Regions from separate parts of the Alteromonas infernus genome, predicted to be linked through region 1. Evidence: predicted binding sites of a transcription regulator. Region 1 holds the regulator's gene; each other region holds the start of a gene.

Region 1 (7,407 bases):
ATATAAGTTGTCCAACTTAGTGGGACAAAGGCAGTCCATTACATTATCGGCAGAAAGTGCGTTTGATTGAATAAAAATGTCGTAAACTGAATGACTTGTCGCTTCGGCGTCAATGCCGAAATAATAACTCAGTGATGCGTGAGGATCAGTATCGATCATCAGCACTCGCTTGCCCTGTTGCGCAAGCAACCCGCCAAGGCTTACTGTTGTGGTTGTTTTTCCCACGCCGCCTTTTTGATTCGCTACTGTCCACACTTTCATGATTTATATTCCGTTAGTGTCCAAGCCGCTATCGCATTTCGGTTTGAACGCAACTGCTAATATCGTCAATATTAATGCTTTTACTTGATATATTAGCAGCGGCTACGGCTTGGGGCATGCCATACACCACACAGGAGTCTTGGTCTTGTGCCCAAATAGTCGCACCTTTGTCCTTCAGCATGCGGCACCCTTCTTTGCCGTCTGCGCCCATGCCTGTCAAAATGACGCCTAATACATCTCCCCCATAGGCTTTGGCCAGCGAGCTGAACGTTAAATCAACGCTGGGCTTATAATTAACCTTGTCGCTCGCACTTGCATCGACAATAGCTATACGCTTATTCGCGCCTATGGTTTCTAACAACATCTGTTTACCGCCCGGCGCTAAATAAGCGTGGCCCGGCTCCACTATATCGCCATGCTCAGCTTCTTTTACTTTTATATTGCAGTTTGAATCTAAGCGCTGAGCAAATGCCGTGGTAAATGTGCCCGGCATATGTTGGACAAGAAAAATGGGATATGGGAATTCTGCAGGTAGTGGTGACAGCACTTTTTGTAGCGCCACAGGACCACCTGTAGATGCACCTATCGCCAAGCATTTATATTGCTTTCCCGTCGCCCTTACAGATGAGACGGTGGGCTGTTTTGCCGCGTCTTTATGGCCAGAAAGTAACCCCGATGTTTTAAAAAACGCCTGCTTGGGTGCGTTATCCGGTAGCTTTCTTGTTTCTGTGGCTCTAAAAGATGGACGCTTAAGGCCAATACCTCGACGCGCTATTAACCTAACTTTAGTACATAATAAGCGCGATGCATCTTTTCTATCTTGAGCAATATCTTCAAATTTTTTCGGCAAGAAGTCGAGTGCACCGGCTTCTAGTGCATCGAGTGTAGCTTGCGCTCCATGATGAGTAAGCGAAGAGAACATGAGGATCGGCGTAGGCCGTTTTTCCATGATAGCCTTTACCGCCGAAATGCCGTCCATTACGGGCATTTCCACATCCATTGTTATGACATCAGGTTTAAGTGCCTCTGCTTTTTCTAAGGCATCGCGCCCGTTTCTTGCTTCCCCAACAACTTCAAGCTCTCTATCATCGTCGAGTATTTCTTTTACTCGACGACGATAAAATGTCGAGTCGTCCACCACTAGGACTTTAAAGACCATGGATTATTATTCCTATTAATTCATCGCCTTACTTGATGGGTTTACGCGCGTACCGTTTTAGCAGGCTCGGAACATCTAAAATAAGTGCAATCCCGCCATCTGAAGTAATGGTTGCTCCCGCCATACCCGGCGTGCCTTGAAGCAAAGCATCAAGAGGTTTGATTACCACTTCTTCTTGACCTATTAGCGCGTCTACGACGAATCCAACTTGTTGTGTACCAATTTGTACTACAACCACGTGCCCTTTTTCTCTATTAATATCTTTAGGGCCACGAATTAGCCATTCGCCAAGGAAGAACAACGGAATTGCCTTTGAACGAACTATCATTGTTAGTTGGCCATCAACCGTGTTGGTCTTTTTGATGTCCATGTTTATTATTTCGTTCACCGCACCTAATGGTAACGCAAAGGTCTGTTTTCCTACAACAATCATTAACGTAGGCAAAATAGCTAAGGTTAGAGGCACTTTTATTTCTAACCTGGTCCCTTTTCCTAACTGAGAATCAATGTTTACGGTACCGTTTAGCTGGTTAATTTTGGTTTTAACCACGTCCATACCGACACCACGACCAGAAATATCGCTGATCTCTGTCTTCGTTGAGAAGCCCGGTGCAAAGATTAGATTGAACGCCTCAACGTCTGACATACGCGCTGCCGCATCTGCATCGAGAACGCCACGGCTGATGGCAATTTCCTTGAGCTTTTCGGCATCCATCCCTTTACCATCGTCTTCGATGGTAAGTAAAATATGATCGCCCTCTTGGGAAGCAGATAATTTAACCGTTCCCATACGAGGCTTACCTGAAGCGGCGCGATCATCAGGCATTTCAATACCGTGATCGACCGAATTTCGAACCAAGTGAACTAATGGGTCTGCCAGAGCTTCTACTAAATTTTTATCTAAATCAGTGTCTTCACCAACAAGCTCTAAAGTAATCTCTTTCTTCAAGCTTCGCGCTAGGTCACGTACAACACGGGGGAAGCGGCCGAAAACCTTTTTAATAGGCTGCATGCGGGTTTTCATCACCGCACCTTGGAGGTCTCCAGTCACTACATCTAAGTTCGCAATGGCTTTCGACATGCTTTCGTCGTTGCTGTTTATGCCTAAGCTGATTAGCCTATTTCTTACCAATACTAGCTCGCCCACCATGTTCATAATTTGGTCTAGACGCTTAGTGTCGACCCGCACCGTGGTTTCAGCCGGTGGGGCTGCGGCAGCTGCCTTTTTATCATCTTTCTTAGGCGCTGGGCTAGCCGCTTTGGGTTTCGCGGTTGAGCCTGGCTTAGATGGTGCGGCTGAATTTGACGTAGGCGCAGCTTTAACAGGTGCTGCTTGTTTAGCCTTCTGAACAGCTTCAGTCGCCGCTTTATCTACTGGTGGCTCAGGTGAAATAGGCGCTGCGCTTTGTTGCGTAGGGCCTTGACCTGAACCATGCAGCTGATCAAGAAGTGCTTCGAACTCATCGTCAGTAATTTCTTCATCGCTGCTTGAGTTCGATGGTGCGGGCGCTACCGGTGCTTTAGGTTCAGAGGCAGGAGCAGCGCTAGTTGCGAACTGGCCTTTGCCGTGTAAATCGTCGAGAAGCGCTTCAAATTCTTCGTCGGTGATATCGTCGCTATCGCCGCCAGCGGTCGGTGTCGTGGGTGCTGAAGGTGATGCTGGCGCGACTGATGGCTTACTTGCTGAAGAAGATTGACCTGGCGCATTTGAACCATGAAGTTCATCGAGTAACGCTTCGAATTCATCTTCGGTTATTTCGTCAATACCACCGTCGCTTGTGCCGCTAGGCACTTGCGCTGTAGGTTCTTCAATGACAAGTTCAGGCTCCGCAGCAAATGACTCAGGTGCAGTGGCTGACTCTTCAGAGGCGCCAAAAATGTTTTCATCTGGCGTTTCCGGGCGACTTAATTTGTGCAATAAGTCGACAAGGTGTGCATCTGCAGGTTCGAGTGGATCGCGAGCTTTAACCCGCTCAAACATCTCTACCACCACGTCAGTGGCCTGCAAAATAATATCCATCAGTTCTGGGGTTAGGGTTCTTTGTCCATTGCGCATTACGTCAAAAACGTTTTCTGCACCGTGACAAATTTCTACTAACTCTGTGAGCGAAAGAAAGCCCGCTCCACCTTTAACTGTGTGATATCCACGGAAAATTGCATTCAGCAAATCCGCATCTTCAGGATTGTTCTCAAGATCAACGAGCTGTTCTTGTAATTGTTCAAGTATCTCTCCAGCCTCAACCAGAAAGTCCTGTAATATATCCTCGTCAACATCAAACGACATGCGCCCGCTCCCCTAAAAACCTAAGCTAGACAGAAGATCATCTACGTCATCTTGGCCAGAAACGACATCATCGCGTTTCTCGGCGTCAATAATTGGGCCTTCTGCCTCTACACCATCAACCTTATCGGCCTTAACGCTAGATGGTTTAGTTTGTTCTTCACCTTCGCGCTCGCCAAACATGGTTAGCATATTAACTAAGCTATCTTCTACCTCTTTTACAAGGTCGATAACGCGACGGATAACTTGACCCGTTAAGTCTTGATAGCCTTGAGCCATCAATACTTCGGTAAGTAACTGTGTAAGTTTAGCTGACTGAAGCGAACCGTCTTCCAATAATTCGTCTAAATCTGCACATAACGCTTTGAACTCGCCCAACTCGATTTGGCGGTTCATGAGCTTTTTCCACTCAGGCATCACTTTTTCGATACGCGCCGACAGCATTTCCGCTATCGGCATACTCGCTTCCACAGCGTCCATTGTAGTATTAGCTGCTTTTTCGGTTTCTTCAATTACGTAGGTTAGGCGGGATTGTGCATCGGGAATATCGTCGGTAGCTAAGTTTTTGATGCGGTCGTCAATTTGAAAATTATTTAACGCGTCATGGAGTTGACGCGTTAACTTTCCTACTTCAGCAAATAGCTCAACGTTTTCCTTCATTGAGGCAGCTTCAAGTAGAGCGTTAGCAGACGCGTTGTCACCTTCTTCCAGATAGGTGACAAGCTGTTTGGCCTCTTCTAACGAAATTGGAACGTTTACATTCGTTGTCATCCAGTAAACCTCATTTATCTGGTGAGCGTCTGGATCAACCTAAACGTTCGAAAATTTTATCTAATTTTTCTTTTAAAGTTGCAGCGGTGAATGGTTTAACGACATAGCCGTTAACGCCCGCTTGTGCAGCGGCAACAATTTGCTCTTTTTTCGCTTCTGCAGTTACCATTAGTACAGGTAAATGCTTAAGTTTGTCGTCGGCTCTTATTGCGCGCAGCAAATCGATACCTTGCATTCCTGGCATGTTCCAATCGGTAACAACGAAATCAAAATCACCTTGCTGCAGCATAGGCAATGCAGTGCTTCCGTCATCCGCTTCCTGGATGTTAGAAAAACCTAAATCTTTAAGCAGGTTTTTGATGATACGTCTCATGGTTGAAAAATCGTCAACCACAAGAATTTTCATGCTTTTGTCCAAAATAGCCTCCAATGAGGGGTTAATTGTTATTAATTTCTATTCTTCGTCAGCTTGCCACGACTTCATTCGTGATTTGAGTTTTAACATGGCCTGACTGTGAATTTGGCTGACTCTTGACTCACTAACATCAAGAACTTCGCCAATTTCTCTTAAGTTCAGTTCTTCATCATAGTACAGTGAAAGAACAATTGCTTCTCGTTCAGGTAATGTCGTAATGGCATGGGCAAGCGCTTTTTGAAACGCGCCTTGCATTAAATCTTCAAGCGGCGCATCACTACCTCTACTCTGCTCAGTAGTAATTACATCTTCCGACACACCTAAATCTTCAATACCTACCAGCTTTCCCGCATTAACCTCATTAAGCATTTGGTGATAGTCCTGCAAGCTTACATTAAGCTTATCAGCAATATCAGAATCTCTCGCATCGCGGCCTGTTTCGCTCTCTACCTGTGAAATAGCCTCGGTAATAGCACGTCCATTTCTATGTACTGAACGCGGGGTCCAATCGCCTTTACGTATCTCATCTAACATAGCACCACGAATGCGAATGCCTGCGAAAGTTTCAAAGCTCGCGCCTTTCGACCCGTCGAAGTTACGCGCAGCTTCTAGCAAACCAATCATACCCGACTGGATCAGGTCATCAACAAGAACACTGGCCGGCAATCGCGCAATCAAGTGATGCGCAATGCGCTTAACCAATGACGCATGTCGTTCGACTAACTGCGATTTATCGGTTTGTTGACGATAAGCGGCGGCCTTGCTGTTCAACGCTGACTTCCTACTGCTTTTTCTGCAACGAGTTGTTCAATAAAAAACTCTAGGTGACCGCCCGGTTGTGCCGGAATGGGCCACGTAAGGGCTCTACTCGCAAGCTGAGTAATCGCAACAGCGGCGGGAGAACCCGGATACGCATCAACAATAGCCGTTTGTTTTCTCACGGCTTTGCGGATATTCTCATCAAAAGGTACGGTTGCCACTAATTCTAGTGCAACATCTAAAAAACGCCCTGTCACTTTGCTTAATTTGCTAAATAATTCCTGACCTTCCCGTACATCGCGAACCATATTCGCCACAACTTTAAAGCGAAATACACCGTGCTCACGATTAAGAATCTTTATTAAGGCATAGGCGTCAGTTAACGAGGTGGGCTCATCGCAAACCACTACCATGATGTCTTGAGAAGCTTTTGAAAAACTCAACACCATGTCTGAAATACCGGCCGCGGTATCTACGATGAGTACATCGATTTGCGAACGCAATTCACTAAAGGCTCTGATAAGACCCGCGTGCTGCGTTGGCGATAATTCTGCCATTGATTGCGTGCCAGAGGTGGCAGGCGCAATTTTAATACCGTGGGGGCCGGTGACTAACACTTCATCAAGCGTGCACTCGCCAGATAGCACGTGGGAAAGGTTTTTCTCAACCCGCAAACCTAGCATTACGTCTACGTTCGCCAGCCCGAGGTCGGCGTCGAGAACCATAACTCGCTTACCCTGCTTCGCCATAGCGATAGCGGTGTTTAGCGTAATGTTTGTTTTACCTACGCCACCTTTACCTCCGGTGACGGCGATAACTTTGATTAACCGTGATTGCTTCATTTTTCTTAAGCTACTCGCTTGGTCGTCAATCATACTGCTTATGCTGTTTTAATTGCGTTGTTGCTACTAGTATGATTCAAACCGTACTTTTTATAAAGCTTTGCAGCGGCAGAAACTAAAGATTTTGCCTCCGCAATCTTAATGTCTTCAGGTACTTTCTGACCGTCGGTGACATAACTAACCGGCAGTTGATATTCAACTGCAGCGCTCAATACCTCTCCTAAAGAGTAGCATTCATCTAACTTTGTGAAAATACAGCCACTTAGTTCGATATCATCATAAGCCTTAATGATGCGCTGTAGGGCAGGATATTGTGTATTTGCCTGCGCTACCAAATATTTTTTAACTTTTGGCATTTGACCATTATCAAACTGCTTAATCTGTTTAATTAAACGGCTATCCCGTTGGCTAAACCCTGCCGTATCAATCAATACTAGACGCTTATGACGAAGTTGGAATAATAAATCCGCAAGTTCTTCACTAGTCTGCGCTTTTCTCACCGTACAACCAATAATTTTTCCGTATGTCGCGAGCTGCTCATAGGCCGCAATTCTATACGTATCTATGGTAATCATTGCTACTGAATCTGCACCGTACTTTTGTGCATAGCGAGCAGCTAGTTTTGCAACCGTCGTTGTTTTACCTGTGCCCGTCGGTCCGACTAAGGCAACTGCACCTTGCGCACTAAGTATATCGTTTCCTGTCACATTTATGCGATTAGCCAATAGGTTAAGAAGATACACCCATGCGTCTCGTTCATTGTAGTGTGCTGGTGTATAGTTAATTAGCTGACTGGCAAGTGCACTGCTTAACCCCATATCCGTTAGACGGGTAATCAAGTATTGATGTACCGGTTTTTGACGCTTGTTTTTCGCTTCCATCAAGTCTGCAACCTGATATTGTAAAACATCGCGCAACG
Region 2 (7,407 bases), on a different contig from region 1:
CCGGATGAACTTGCACAGAATATTGCGGCTTATGCAGCTAGTATCTATTTACTTGCAGATTCAGACGTAAAGTTAAAAACCAAATAGTGGTTCGTCGCTATACGTTGTTTTAACAAGAGACGCTATTTTTCGGTCAGCATGCTAATCGGTGTGCTGACCTAAGCGTTTTAACCCACGACTTTTTCTTATTTATGTTTGTTGCTTGAACGCACTAAGCTTTTTCCAATGGGCTTTAAAAACGTATTTTTACCGCCACTGCCAACAGCATTAAGAATAATCTGACAATGCGACTAGGAGCGAAGATTATTGCTCTTATATAAGCGCGTGATAATTGATAATTTTTCCACTCAAATACAAGGCTGACGGACGTTTAAGATGCTTGAACTAACTCGTCAACAAATCGCCTAACTTCTTCACGCGATGACAAGACTACGTGTCGATAAGTATTTGCTTGTTTAAAGGCAACGGTGGTTTTATTTGTGGAGATATTTGAAATTAACGCAGGAGGTATTGCGTCAATGGTGGTAGAAATAGAATTTTGAAATTGCATATTAAGTACTTCTTTTTTGATATTGTTTGTTTTGAATTCCTCGCAGGTTGTGTTAAGAAATTTTAAAACGAAAATTAGGCCCTTTAACATCGCTTAGCGATAAAAAGAGCCCATCTTTATTAGATAAGCTTTATGGTCTTATCGAACAACTACGTTAGCAGCTTGTGGACCTTTTTGGCCTTGTTCAACTTCAAAGCTAACTTCTTGGCCTTCAGCAAGAGTTTTGAAACCGTCAGAAGCAATTGAACGGAAGTGTACGAATACATCTTTGCCGCCAGCTTCAGGTGTTAGGAAACCAAAACCTTTTTCTTCGTTGAACCATTTAACTGTGCCGTTTACTGAATTAGACATAATAAAAACCTTTTTTAAAAAAATTGATGTTGTGGTGAAAGTCACCGAATAGCAATAGACATAACCAAGCTAGTAAAGCAGTTGTATATCTAAATAGAACTTCAATTTGAAGGAATAAAGAAAGGTACAGCGCAGTATTAGGTAAAGCATAAAACATATCTAGAGCGGGATTGAAGGTACAGGTAAACCAACGCGATGTCCAACCTTTTCTCGATTATTTTTGGTCACGGCGCTTGTTAGCGTATTTTATTTATCGATGTACGTGCTTTTTAGCGGGCTAGGAAAAATTGTAATGCTGTCTTAAAGCGTTAACATTCACCTCTTAATATAAGTACGTGGTGTCTTTAGCTAACTCTCTGATTACACTAAAAAGCTGTTTCTAATACGGTTTCTTGACGTAAGCAACATTCAACACGCGCTAATATTGTATTATGTCCTTAGCTTTTACTTTCGTCACTAATAGGAGTTTGTTATGCGAATGCTTCACACCATGCTTCGAGTTGAAAACTTGGAAGCGTCTTTACACTTTTATACCTCACTTATGGGGATGCGCCTATTGCGCCAGTCTGAGAACAAAGAGTACGAATACACGCTGGCGTTTGTAGGCTACGGTGATGAGTCTGATAGCACAGTCTTAGAGCTTACCTACAACTGGGGCGACAATACTTACGAAAAAGGCGACGCTTATGGCCATATCGCCATTGAAGTTGATGATATCTATCGCTTCTGTGAGAACCTCGAAGCAAACGGCGCCGATGTTTATCGAAAACCAGGGCCGGTAAAAGGCGGTTCCACTGTTATAGCCTTTGTGCGCGACCCCGATGGTTACGCCATAGAGCTTATTCAAAACAAATCAATCTCGCTAGAACAGTCGCACTAATTATTCGTGCCTGTGGCTTGCATTGAAAGCATTTTTTCAGGCACGAATTATGGCTTCGGATTTATGGGCACAATGTAAGTTCATAGGTTACACGGCAGAGATAAATGACAACATGGAGCGATATTGTCATGCTACACAAACGCTTAGGCTTTTTTAAGAGCACGACGGCAATTGCCACGTCACACGTAAATTCAACACAGCAAACACATGGTGATTGGCTTGGGCGCTGTATTTATTGTGTTAGCGCTAAAGCGCGTAACATAATGCCCGCAATTGCACTGGCTGTTTCAAGCTACATAGCAGCTCCAACTTTGCATGCCGACACTCACGAACTGACAAGTGCTCAACGCTTCTCAGTCATCGCTCACCGCGGTGCTTCTGGCTACTTACCTGAGCATACTCTTGAAGCCGCTACCCTCGCCTTTTCTTTGAAACCTGACTTTATTGAACAAGATGTAGTTATTAGCAAAGATAATGTTCCCGTGGTGCTTCACGATATTCATTTAGAAACCGTGACGAACGTTGAAGCTGTCTACCCTAAGCGCCACCGAGCCGATGGCAGGTATTACGCGCGAGACTTTACCTTAGAAGAGTTACGAAACCTACGGGTTCACGAGCGAGCAAACAGCGATGGGAAACAAGTATTTGAAAATCGTTATCGCGGCCAACAGGCTCAGTTTACCCTTGCTACATTAGCAGAGCACTTTGAATTAATCAGTGAACTAAATCGCCAATTTGGTACTTCAGTAGGCGTTTACCCCGAAGTCAAATCGCCTGCTTTTCATAGTAACGAAGGGGTCGACGCTAGCAAAATTGTTATCGATATACTGAATACCTATGGCTTTGGTGGAGAAAGTGGCAACAGCTATCTTCAGTGTTTCGACTTCAAAGAGGTGAAACGCATTCGCGAAACACTAGGCTATAAAGGCAAAGTGGTTATGCTTATTGGCGAAAATGATTGGGGCGAAAGCGACACCGACTATGACTGGCTTCGCACTAAAGAGGGTATGGGCGAGGTAGCTTCTTATGCTGATGGCATTGGCCCATGGCTAGGCCACTTACTGAACAAGAAAGCAATGGCAGAAGGAAAATTAGAAGCGGCAAAATGGCTTGAATACGCCCATGATAATTCGCTGACCATTCATCCTTACACCTATCGCGAAGACGCTTTGCCTGCAGGCATGACAGGGACACAGTTGTTAGAAGCGTTAGAGAATGTAGCTAACGTCGACGGCGTGTTCACCGACCATGTTGTACCCGTTACCAGGTGGCGTGCACAAAAGGACTAAGCATTAAAGGTATGGGCGCTTTATACTCAAATGCAGTGTGTATGCGCATATTGGGTTAAAGCGTCTGGCGGTTAGGCACTGTAACTTAAAATGCTACGACTTAGAGAGCCTAACCACTACGCGACGGTTTTGGGCACGGCTTTCACGTGTATCGTTAGGCGCGATGTGACGTTTTTCGCCATGTCCGGTCAACTGAATTCTGTCTTCTGGCACACCTAGCGTGGTCAAGTAGCTCTTCACTTCGTTAGCCCGACGTATAGAAAGCTGCTCATTGTTCCATCGGCCACCATAGCTATCGGTATAGCCGTCTAATAGTACAAGTTCTAGCTCACTGTCTTCTTTCAAATACTCACCTATCATGGTTAAGCGTTTTTGCGAGTATTTGGTAAGTTCTGTGCTGTTGTTTTGATATGACAGTACGGTATAAGCAATGTCGTCGAAATTGAATGGCAGTAAGTTAGACACACACTTTACAAATTCTTGGTATACCCCAGAAAAGTTACTTGCATTTAATGCAACACTCACCTGATCGTACTTGTTGTACCAATCTTGGTAATAAATAGTGGGCCAGAAACCTTTTTCAAGTTCAGACAGCATTGTCCAAGCGGCGTCCTGCGGTAAGTCACCGTTGTACTGCTTGCGGATAGACATATCGGCTATAGGTTTTGGCGCTACGCCCGGCATCCACTTTGGTGGAACGGAATAAACGGCAGCCATATCGAATTTACTCGGTAGTAAATGCATGTCTAGCTCAAATTCCATATTCAATTGCTTTGACGCCGTGCTGGTAAACATAGCCTCGCCATAACCTGGTAATTCGTGGTTCAGTGTACACTGAAGACGTGTGTCGGAATCGATGCGCCAGTTGGAGCTTTCAATGGTCGCAGAATATTGTCGCATAGCAGCGTGGGAAGATAGCGACCCCACAATCCCCATCAAAGCGATATATTTTAATTTAGACACCATACTTCGACACCATAACGAAAATCAGACTAACACGGGTATGGGTTACGTTAACCGTCAACCACGTTTTCAACAACTTGCGAGTGCGCACACAAGCAAGTGAGCATTCGTCGGCATATCTATTTCAAGACAGGTACTAAAAGAACAAGAAATAGCGACGCACGTTAAGACGCTCTACATAACTATCGTCCAAAGTGTAGAAAAGTTTAGCGTTTAATACCATTCGCGTTTCAGGTTTTTGCTACTATCCTGATTTATAAACAATAGCGTTTCAATTGAAACTGGCAACTCGGTGGCATCCTTGCGATAATTCAGCTATTACATACATTTCGCATGTTGGTGCGCATTAACGCCACCAGCCAGTTTTCTCAATCTAGTCTACAAGAGTGTTTATGTCTGCCAACCCGCCCCTTCTTTCCCAGCGCTTTAGAGGTTATTTCCCCGTAGTTATTGATGTTGAAACTGCGGGCTTTAATGCGGGAACCGACGCCTTGCTGGAGCTCGCGGCAGTTACGGTAAAAATGGATGACGACGGCATTCTCCATCCCGATGAAACCTTTCACTACCATATAGATCCGTTTGAGGGCGCTAATCTAGAACCGGCAGCGTTGGAATTTAATGGCATCGATCCGAATTGCGCCTTGCGCGGGGCAATTGAAGAAAGTGAAGCCATGAAGGACTTATGCAAAGGTATCCGAAAGGCGCAAAAAAACGCTGATTGTCAGCGCTCGGTGATTGTTGCCCACAACGCCACTTTCGACCAGAGCTTTGTAAATGCGGCAATAGAGCGTTGTAACATCAAACGCACGCCGTTTCACCCGTTCGTCTCGTTTGATACCACCAGCCTTGCCGGCCTTGCGTTAGGGCAAACGGTGTTGGTTAAAGCCTGCCGCGCAGCGGGAATCGCTTTTGATCAAAGTGAAGCGCACAGCGCACTATACGATGCCCAAAAAACAACCGAACTATTTTGCTTTATGGTTAACCGGTACAAAGCATTAGGCGGATGGCCGGTAGAAAATGATTAAATGAACAAGGTATTTAAAATACTGGTATTCATACTGGGCTCACCCAACACGTTTTAATTTATAAGCTCAAACAAAAACAGCGCCTAAAAGCGCTGTTTTTTCTACTCTTTAAGTAGCTAGCTTACAGCTTGTCTGCTTCTTCAGATAGGTACTTAGCTACACCTTCAGGTGAGGCGTCCATACCAGATTTACCTTCAGTCCAGCCTGCAGGGCAAACTTCACCGTGCTCTTCGTGGAACGCCAGTGCATCAACCATACGCAGCATTTCATCAACGTTACGGCCAAGAGGAAGATCGTTAACCACTTGGTGACGCACCATACCTGCCTCGTCGATTAAAAACTGAACCGCGGAATGCAACACCATCTTCCGGATGCTCAACATCGTAAGCTTGACAGATATCGTGTTTAACATCAGCCACGAGAGTGTACTTAACTGGGCCAATACCACCTTGATTTACTGGGGTATTTCTCCAGGCATTGTGTGAGAATTGAGAGTCGATAGAAACACCGATCACTTCAACACCACGTTTTTTGAACTCGTCAAAACGCTTGTCAAAAGCAATCAGTTCAGAAGGACAAACGAAAGTGAAGTCTAGCGGATAGAAGAACACAACCGCTTTTTTACCTTTGATTGCTTCGCTTAACGTAAAAGAATCAACAATTTCACCGCTACCTAGTACCGCTGCAGCTGTAAAATCAGGTGCCGGACGGCCAACTAATACACTCATGAGTCTCTCCATTTATATGTGGATTGTAATAATAGAAGTGATTGCGTTGCGCGACCACTTGAAATAGATATTGCTAGCTTGGGAGATAGGTACGATTACTAAAATAACAATATTAAACAATGTGTTTTTTCACTGATCCTATCAATAGGGCTTGATTTGCTAAACTTTACGCACAGATTTTCATCATTTACCCTTTATTAAATTTGCCAATATCTACTTGCCAAACCAATGAATAGCAATTATTATCATTTACAGATTCATTTGGAGTACGTTTAATGTTTGTTTGCATGTGCTATGGGGTAACAGATAAAAGCATTCGCGCGGCGGTTGAAGAAAACGGCGTGGGAAATATGCGTGAGTTACGTCAACATTTAGAGCTTGGCTCGCAGTGCGGTAAGTGCATTACTATGGCACAACAAATTATTGACCAAACCATCATTGATGAATCATTATTTAAAGACGTAGGTTAAAGTAAGCAACCTAATACTTAACCTTTCCGGTCCCTTCTCCCTCTTGTAACGCGTTTCTTTGCTACGACACATTCAGCATATATATTGACACCAAAAGCAGCGGCCATTACCGCAGTGTTAATTAAAGGTGTATTCGATGCCTGCGTAATAAAAAGCGCCGTTAATGCCGCCTGGAGATGTAGGTGGATAAAGCGCGCCAACCTCGCCTTGAAACGGGTTTTCGTCAGGCAGTGCATCGAACAAGTTTTGCGCGCCTAGCGTAAGCTGAATGTGTGGTTGTACTTTCCAAGCGAGTTGCGCGTCAAACGTCGTTAATGCACTGCCGTATATATCCATTCCCGCCGATGCATCGAGGTGGTCTTCGTAAAACTCACCATAGTAGTTTAATCGCCATGTTAGCGCCCAGTTACCTTTGAGCTGCTCAAGGGTAACGCTTCCCCTGTGAGCCGGGAGGTTATCTTCTAGCATACGAATGCGCGACGGCGTTAAGTTAGGCAAAAGCTGCATTTCATCGTTAACTAGTGCAGGATAAAGCGTAAGGCGTTCCACCTGCGTATCTGTCCAGTTGTAAGCGAGTAATAACGCGTTAGCCCAGTCCTTATAAGAAAAACTGTAGTTTACAACTAAATCTACGCCCTGGGTCTTAGTGTCAAAATCATTAGTAAAGTATTTTGCTGCATTGTACTTAACTGCATCTGGCCTTCCCTGTGCAACCAACGCGCTAATATCTTGTTCAGTCAACGGAATCGCTGAGGTGGTACTGATGCGATCTGAGAGGCGAATATTGAAATAGTCGAGCGTTGCGAAAAAGTTGTCGCTTGCCTGCATGACCATGCCCAGACTGAAATTGACCGATTCTTCTGGCGTAAGTGGTGTCGCGCCGAGCTGTAATGAAATGAGGTCCGTTGGCGGCAAGGTGGCTTGGTCTTCAAGCCCATTAACGCCATAAGCAGTTGTTACATTAATCACGTTGCTCTGGCCCACTGTCGGCGCTTTAAAACCTGTATTAACTGAGCCTCGCAATGCAAAGGTGTCGTTAAGTTTATAACGCATGCTCAATTTGCCGTCAAAGGTAGAGCCAAAGTCACTAAAATGCTCAACTCGAGTAGCCAGTCCAACCTGCATCGCTTCAGTTATGAACAGCTCTACGT
Region 3 (7,407 bases), on a different contig from region 1:
TTGAAAAAGTCACTGTTGAGGAAGTAAATTCACGCCATATCCTTGTTAAGCCATCAATTATTCTTAGCGAAGACAAAGCAAAAGCCATGTTAACGCGCTTCAAAGAAGAATTGAAAAACGGTGAAGCGGAATTTGCCGACCTAGCTAAAGAGCATTCAGAAGATCCAGGCTCAGCCCTTCGCGGTGGCGAATTAGGTTGGTCTGACCCAGGCAATTATGTACCTGAGTTTAAAGAAGCGTTATCGCAGCTTGAGCCTGGCGAGTATAGCGACCCTGTGCGCACAGTTCACGGCTGGCACTTAATACAGCTTATCGACCGCCGCATGGATGACGCCACAGATAAGCGAAAAGAAGACAAAGCGTACCAGCTAATCTTCAATAGAAAATTTTCAGAAGAAACCGAGAACTGGTTACGTGAAATGCGCGATGCCGCTTACGTAGAAGTTATCGATTCATAACAATAAGTTATTCATGAGTAAACCAATTAAAATTGCAATTACACCGGGAGAGCCGGCAGGTATCGGGCCAGATTTAATCATCAAACTGGCTCAAGAAGCATGGCAAGCTCAGCTTGTCGTGTTCGCCGACGGTGACATGCTCAAAGACCGAGCCGCCACGTTAGGCCTTCCTCTTACACTCATCGATTACGATGAAAATAACCCGCAGGTACAAGCTGCGGGTTCGTTGTTTATAAAGCAAATAGATAAATCAGTGAAAGTGACTGCGGGTGAGCTTGATAGTGAAAATGGCTTGTATGTAGTAGAAACGCTGCGCCAGGCTTGTCAGGCAAATATTAATGGCGACTTCGACGCCGTTGTTACCGGCCCGGTTCACAAAGGCATTATTAACAAAGCTGGCGTCTCGTTTAGCGGTCATACCGAGTTCTTTGCGTATCAATCTAATACCATTGACGTGGTGATGCTACTTTCCACTGAAGGGCTTAATGTAGCGCTTGCTACAACCCATATCCCTCTTGAATATGTAGCAAAAGCCATAACCCGCGAGCGACTTTACAAAGTTATCCATATTATCAATACCGACCTGAAACTGAAGTTTGGTATTAAAGAGCCTCATATTTATGTGTGTGGTTTGAACCCTCACGCCGGTGAAGACGGTCATATTGGTACTGAAGAAATCCATACCATTATTCCTGCGCTAAATGAATTGAGGGAAGAGGGGCTAAATATTACGGGTCCTCTACCTGCAGATACTATTTTTCAACCTAAATACCTTGAAAATGCCGACGTGGTGCTTGCTATGTATCACGATCAGGGCCTTCCCGTGCTAAAATACAAAGGTTTTGGGGCGTCAGTGAATATCACATTAGGGTTACCTTTTGTTCGTACTTCAGTTGATCACGGTACTGCATTAGATTTAGCCGGTACCGGAGAAGCCGACGCCGGTAGTTTCAGAAAAGCATTGGAAAAAGCCATTGAGCTTGCACATCATCAACAATGAGTAAAACACATTTAGGCCATACGGCCAGGAAGCGATTCGGTCAGAATTTCCTTCACGACGACTACGTGATAGGTAAAATTGTTGCGGCCATCGCCCCTAAAAACGAACAGAACTTGGTGGAAATAGGGCCGGGTTTAGGCGCGTTAACAGACCCCGTTTGCGAAGAAGTCGACGCATTAACGGTTATAGAACTAGATCGAGATCTTGCCAAACGTTTGCGCCATCATCCGTTTAATGGTGAAAAGCTGACTGTTATAGAGCAAGATGCAATGACCATGGACTTTGGTGCGCTGTCTAAAGAGATGCCGCTCAAAGATAAAAAGCTGCGTGTTTTTGGTAACTTGCCTTACAACATTTCAACGCCGTTAATGTTCCACCTTTTTGATCATGCTCATTGCATTGAAGATATGCATTTTATGCTGCAAAAAGAAGTGGTTAACCGCTTAGCAGCAGGTCCCGGTTCAAAGAACTACGGTAGACTTTCGGTAATGGCGCAGTACTACTGCCATGTGATCCCCGTATTGAATGTTCCACCCGGTGCGTTTAAGCCGCCGCCGAAGGTAGATTCAGCGGTAGTGAAGCTTGTCCCGCATCAGTCGCCACCGGTTGACGTTGTGTCTGTTAGTACGCTAGAGCGGGTTTGTGCACAGGCTTTTAATCAGCGCCGTAAAACCATTCGTAACTCACTTAAGGACAGCTTAAGCGAGGAAGAAATTCGTGAGCTAGGTATTGACCCTACCTGTCGCGCTGAAGTGCTATCTCTCAATGATTTTGCCACCATTGCCAACGCAGTGTCTGCAAAAGAGAGTCAACAAGAGCAATAGCCATCTATGGATGTACTTGATATAAAGGTGCGGGTGAAAACCCGCCACCTTCCAGACCACCTTCCTTCAGATTCAAAGCAGTTTGCTTTTGCCTATCACATCACTATTGAAAACAAGAGCAATCATACCGTTCAGCTGATCAACCGCTATTGGAAGATCACCGATGCCAACGGTAAAACCTCTGAAATAGAAGGTGCTGGGGTAGTAGGTAAACAACCTTTCTTAAAAGCCGGTGAACAGTTTGAATATACCAGTGGTGCGGTTATTGACACACCTGTGGGGAATATGGAAGGCTATTATGAGATGGAGCTAGAGAGCAAAGAACGCTTTCGAGTTCCTATCAATGTATTTCGATTAGCCATTCCAAGCATTCTTCATTAAGGTTTCTATGTCACAAGGTAACACCTACGTCATTGGCGATATTCAAGGCTGCTATGACGGTCTTCGACGCGCTTTAGATAAAGTACAATTTGATGAAGAAAACGATACGTTGCTTGCCGTGGGCGACCTTGTCGCTCGTGGTGAAGACTCTTTAAGCACCCTTCGTTTTCTAAAATCGCTTGGAGATAACTTTAATAGCGTTTTAGGTAATCATGATCTCCACCTACTCGCCGTAGTCAACGGCATTCGCAAGCCTAAGAAATCAGACAAGTTAGACGACTTATTAAGCGCGCCTGATTTGCCGGAAATGATTGACTGGCTTAGACAATTCCCCTTAGCCATGAAAATAGATAAGCGCTCTATTATGGTCCATGCTGGGCTTTATCCTAAATGGTCAATTGATAAGGCCGTGTCGTTAAGCGACGAAGTCAGCACCATTTTGAAGTCAGATAATTATGCTAATTTTCTAAGCAGCATGTATGGAAATAGCCCCGATAACTGGTCTGAAAAATGGACCGGCGAAGCGCGGCTGCGCTTTATTGTTAATGCCTGCACGCGAATGCGCTTTATTTACAGTGATGGAACGCTCGATTTCGACAATAAATCTCACCCTAGCGCAGTGTCGCACAGTACAAGTAGCACAATTATGCCGTGGTTCGAACGAAAGAATGAACAGCTACTTGCCAATCAGCGCGTTGTATTTGGCCACTGGGCGGCCCTTTCAGGCCAAACTAATAGCGCTCAGTTTATTGGCTTAGATACGGGCTACGTGTGGGGGCAAAGTATGACCATGCTTAACCTTAGCAGTGATACACTGGAAAACGTAAAAGCTTAAAGACAAAAAGGCAGGCTTTGCGAGCAAGTCTGCCTTCCTTGCCCACCTTATTTGAAGCGCAAACTGGTATTACTACCTATAATTACGCTACTATTTCTATACCAAGTTGCTAAATAAAATAAACATTAAATTATTGTAGCCGATACACTTACGTAAGTTAGTAACGATGATGTTTCATTACCTTCTCTCGTTGAGGGCAAAGTCTTGCGCTTAAGCGCTATATTTTGTTAACTGAGACGGGTAATATCGTTAGGGATAAAAATAAAAACACTCATCCAGGAGTTCCGATGAAAATAACGGTAGCCACACGCGTAATCGGGGGATTTGTCGCGATTAGCGCACTTCTAATCGTCATTAGTGTTGTTTCACTTTATAACCTCAACTCAATAGGCTCTGCTACAGAAGAAGTTAATGACGTTGCTCTACCTACGGTAGCGGGCAGCAACGCATTAAAAGCCAGCTTCCTCAACATGGGGCGGCTAACTTTTGAAAGCTATATCGAAGAAAACGTCAGTGAATTAAAGGACAAACGAGCGTCTTTTAACTCTGCTAAAGATACGTTTGAAAGCGAGTATAAAAAGTTAGCGCAGGCTGTTAACAACGAGCCAGAGTTAAAAAGCACACTCAACAGTGTGCGTGAGTCATACGAAACGTATATTAACAACGTTGAAGCTATGTATAAAAACCACCAAATGTATCTTGATTTACGTAACAGTATTGAAGATAGACTGGGTGATGCGGAAGATAACGCCGATGATGCTTCAACCTACCTTCTGGACTTTTCAGATTTAGATAGCGTTCAACAAGATTCAAACCTTAGACGTGCAGCTGAGATTGGCGGTCAACTTGAAACGTCACTGCTGTCTTTACTCACCGTATCTTACGAGTACATTAAAACCCAGACGCTAGTGCGTTCACAGACGCTAGGTAACGAAGTAGACCTTGTTGTTGAGAAAGTGGTTACGCAGTTAAGCGACATGATGCAAGCTGCTGGCGGTCGTAACGACTCAGGTACGCTGGATGATATTAATGACCTTGTAAACGACGCAATAAATGCAATAAAAGCAAACGATGGCGTAGTCCAACTCCACGTGGACCGCTTAGAGCGTAGAAATGATGCAGAGAAAGCGCTGAACGCATCTGATCAAAACATTACGCAAGGTGTGGTTGCACTTGAAAACTTGCTAACGTTGGCGGACAAAAAAGCGTCACACGTAGAAAGCCAAGTAAACAGTGCCATTGCAACGGGCAACACGTTTGTTATCGTTGTTGTGATCATTTCTATCGCGGTTGCTGCGTTCATAGGTTACGTGACAGTACGCGCTATTACACGCCCACTTTATCGCGTAAATGAGTTACTCACTGTTGCCTCATCGGGTGACCTAACTCATCGTCTTGATGATTCAGCACAAGACGAATTCGGTCTGTTAGCTCGAAACTGTAATGCTTTAATAGGCAGCCTTAAAGAGCTGATTACCGGCATCAATGTTCGCGCTGAGCAGTTAGCTGCGGCGTCAGAGCAAACGTCGGCAGTCACCGCGCAAACTACTCATTCAATTCAGGATCAGAAGTCTCAGATTGGCCAAGTAGCGACAGCAACAACAGAAATGCACTCTACGTCTCAGCTGGTCGTGCAGAATGCTGAAGATACGCTTAGCCAAATTCGCCATGCTGATGCTGAAGCCGAAAACGTGCGTCAAATTTCGTTAGAGAATAAGAACACCATCGAAATTCTGTCTCGCGACGTGCAAGAAGCGGCCGACGTTATTAACAAGCTGCATCAAGACAGCGCTAGTATTGGCGGTATTCTGGACGTTATCCGCGGTGTTGCCGATCAAACTAACTTGCTAGCCTTGAACGCAGCTATCGAAGCTGCCCGTGCCGGTGAACAAGGCCGAGGCTTTGCGGTAGTTGCTGATGAAGTAAGAACCCTTGCTAGCCGAACCCAAGAGTCGACACAAGAAATCAATGCCATGATTGAGGTGCTTCAAGCGGGCGCCGAAAAAGCGGTAGCGGTTATGGACCAAGGCAAAGACCAAACAGCGGCATGTGTTGAGCAAACAGAGAAAGCAACGCAGGCGTTAGATATTATTACAGACGCGGTTCACAAAGCGCATGATGTAAGCTCGCAAATTGAGCAGTCTGCCCGCGAACAGAACACGGTCTCGCAAGAAATCAGTGAAAAGCTTGAAACCATTGTGGGTATTGCAGAAGAAACCACAGCAGGTGCACAGCAAACGTCTGAATCTAGCCATGAAGTAGCGCGTCTGGCAGACGAACTTCAACAGTCTATCAGACAGTTTAAAGTGTAATAATTTACGCGTAATACAAACAAAAACGGCCGATATCATATCGGCCGTTTTTTTATCTTACACTTGCTTACTCAAACAATGCGCTGTGAAGCTTGCGAACCACGTCATCACTGTCTGTCTCGTTTACTAAGAACGACAAGTTATGCGGGTTTGCACCAAAGCAAATCATACGCAGGTTAAAATCTGATACCGCAGATAGAATCTTGCTTGAAACGCCAATAGCCGTTTGCATGTTGTTACCCACAACGGTTACTAAATCGTACCCTTTCTCTACCTTTACATCACAGATAGTTTCAAGTTCAGCAATGGTCTCTTTATTCAGGCGCTGGGCTACCGAGTTTGCTGGGTTATCTAGGGTAAACGATACCGAGATTTCTGACGTGGTTACCAAGTCAACGCTCAGTTTGTGTTTAGCGATAATCGCAAATACCTGCTGTAGAAAGCCCTGAGCGTACATCATCTTAGGTGTTTTAACCGTTACCATTACCTGCTCTTTACGGCGGGTGATAGCGCGATATGGTGGCTCGTGCTCACAATTGCGTACAATCCACGTACCGCCCTTTTCAGGCTCTTTGCTTGACCCTACGAACACTTTAATGTCTTTGCGAAGCGCTGGCTCCATGGTGGCAGGGTGAAGTACCTTTGCACCAAAGGTTGCCATTTCTGCCGCTTCTTCAAAGCTCAGTTCAGGCAGAGGGTGTGCTGCTGGTGTAATCCGCGGGTCGGTTGTGTATACCCCGGTTACGTCGGTCCAAATCTCGCACGCCTCGGCATCAAGGGCTTCAGCAAGTAGCGCTGCCGTAAAATCAGACCCACCACGACCAAGTGTTGTAGTACGACCTTCTTCATCTGCGCCAACAAAGCCTTGGGTTACCACAATGGCCTCTTTGATTTCAGGCGTGAGCAGTTGCTTCGCTAGTTTTTCAATTTCTTCGATTTGCGGCGCGCCTTCACCGAACTCGCTATCCGTACGAAGTACCTTGCGAACGTCGAAGTTCATGGTCTTCACGCCCTGCTCAGCAAGCACTGATGAGAACATAAGCGAGGACATACGCTCGCCCATAGAAAGCAGCTGATCTTTTAAGTCGTCCCTATGAAGAATTTCTTCGTGAAACGCTAAGCTTCGCATCTCTTCAAGTAAATCGTTGAGCTTAGGTTCAACGGCCGCTTTGTCGTCAAGCTTGTTAAGAATAGCGTGCTCGATGTCGACAATGGCTTGGCAGGTTTCTTCAATTTGCTGTTGCGTCATCGGCGTGTGCGCTAGACTCACCAGGTGGTTGGTTACCCCTGCTGAGGCACTCACTACCACAATGCGCGTTTTGTCATTACCGGCAACAATTCGGGCGCAGTTTTGCATTACTTCGTAATTCGCTACGCTAGTTCCACCGAACTTGGCTATCGATAAGGCATTTGTCACTATATTAAACTCCAGAATAAAACTAGCCTACAGCTAGCGAAACCGCGCGTTTTGCGCGGTCAATCAATCGTTACTTGGTCGCCTACTTTAATGTTATTCTCGGCAAACCACCCTTGGTTCATTTCCAATGCGTAAAGTACCTCTTTCGATGATCCGACCGACTCCAAGCTATGGGGAGTG

The links. The regulator FliA, encoded in region 1, starts transcription of late flagellar genes. The targets are predictions, from matches to a motif close to CTAAAGNTNNNNNNNNNNNNGCCGATA.
Region 2: a site for FliA is predicted at 4,217-4,243, ahead of ACX5J7_RS06405 (flagellar protein MotY). Genes of this name have one in related genera too.
Region 3: a site for FliA is predicted at 3,617-3,643, ahead of ACX5J7_RS04600 (HAMP domain-containing methyl-accepting chemotaxis protein). Genes of this name have one in related genera too.

What each region holds. Positions count from the first base shown of each region.
Region 1 is NZ_CACSIG010000031.1:177,389-184,795, reverse strand. It holds partial or broken gene ACX5J7_RS08265 (ParA family protein) at 1-261, opposite strand, end outside; gene ACX5J7_RS08260 (protein-glutamate methylesterase/protein-glutamine glutaminase) at 290-1,420, opposite strand; gene ACX5J7_RS08255 (chemotaxis protein CheA) at 1,449-3,704, opposite strand; gene ACX5J7_RS08250 (protein phosphatase CheZ) at 3,717-4,472, opposite strand; gene cheY (chemotaxis response regulator CheY) at 4,507-4,890, opposite strand; gene ACX5J7_RS08240 (RNA polymerase sigma factor FliA) at 4,927-5,658, opposite strand; gene ACX5J7_RS08235 (MinD/ParA family protein) at 5,655-6,521, opposite strand; gene flhF (flagellar biosynthesis GTPase FlhF) at 6,527-7,407, opposite strand, start outside.
Region 2 is NZ_CACSIG010000023.1:19,129-26,535, reverse strand. It holds gene ACX5J7_RS06430 (M20/M25/M40 family metallo-hydrolase) at 1-87, shown strand, start outside; gene ACX5J7_RS06425 (hypothetical protein) at 371-550, opposite strand; gene cspE (transcription antiterminator/RNA stability regulator CspE) at 689-901, opposite strand; gene gloA (lactoylglutathione lyase) at 1,374-1,781, shown strand; gene glpQ (glycerophosphodiester phosphodiesterase) at 1,910-3,070, shown strand; gene ACX5J7_RS06405 (flagellar protein MotY) at 3,164-4,036, opposite strand; gene rnt (ribonuclease T) at 4,426-5,058, shown strand; partial or broken gene ACX5J7_RS06395 (peroxiredoxin) at 5,180-5,786, opposite strand; gene ACX5J7_RS06390 (bacterioferritin-associated ferredoxin) at 6,062-6,256, shown strand; gene ACX5J7_RS06385 (TonB-dependent receptor domain-containing protein) at 6,374-7,407, opposite strand, start outside.
Region 3 is NZ_CACSIG010000017.1:181,871-189,277, reverse strand. It holds gene surA (peptidylprolyl isomerase SurA) at 1-458, shown strand, start outside; gene pdxA (4-hydroxythreonine-4-phosphate dehydrogenase PdxA) at 472-1,458, shown strand; gene rsmA (16S rRNA (adenine(1518)-N(6)/adenine(1519)-N(6))-dimethyltransferase RsmA) at 1,455-2,282, shown strand; gene apaG (Co2+/Mg2+ efflux facilitator ApaG/CorD) at 2,289-2,663, shown strand; gene ACX5J7_RS04605 (symmetrical bis(5'-nucleosyl)-tetraphosphatase) at 2,671-3,498, shown strand; gene ACX5J7_RS04600 (HAMP domain-containing methyl-accepting chemotaxis protein) at 3,786-5,810, shown strand; gene lysC (lysine-sensitive aspartokinase 3) at 5,878-7,227, opposite strand; gene ACX5J7_RS04590 (DUF192 domain-containing protein) at 7,287-7,407, opposite strand, start outside.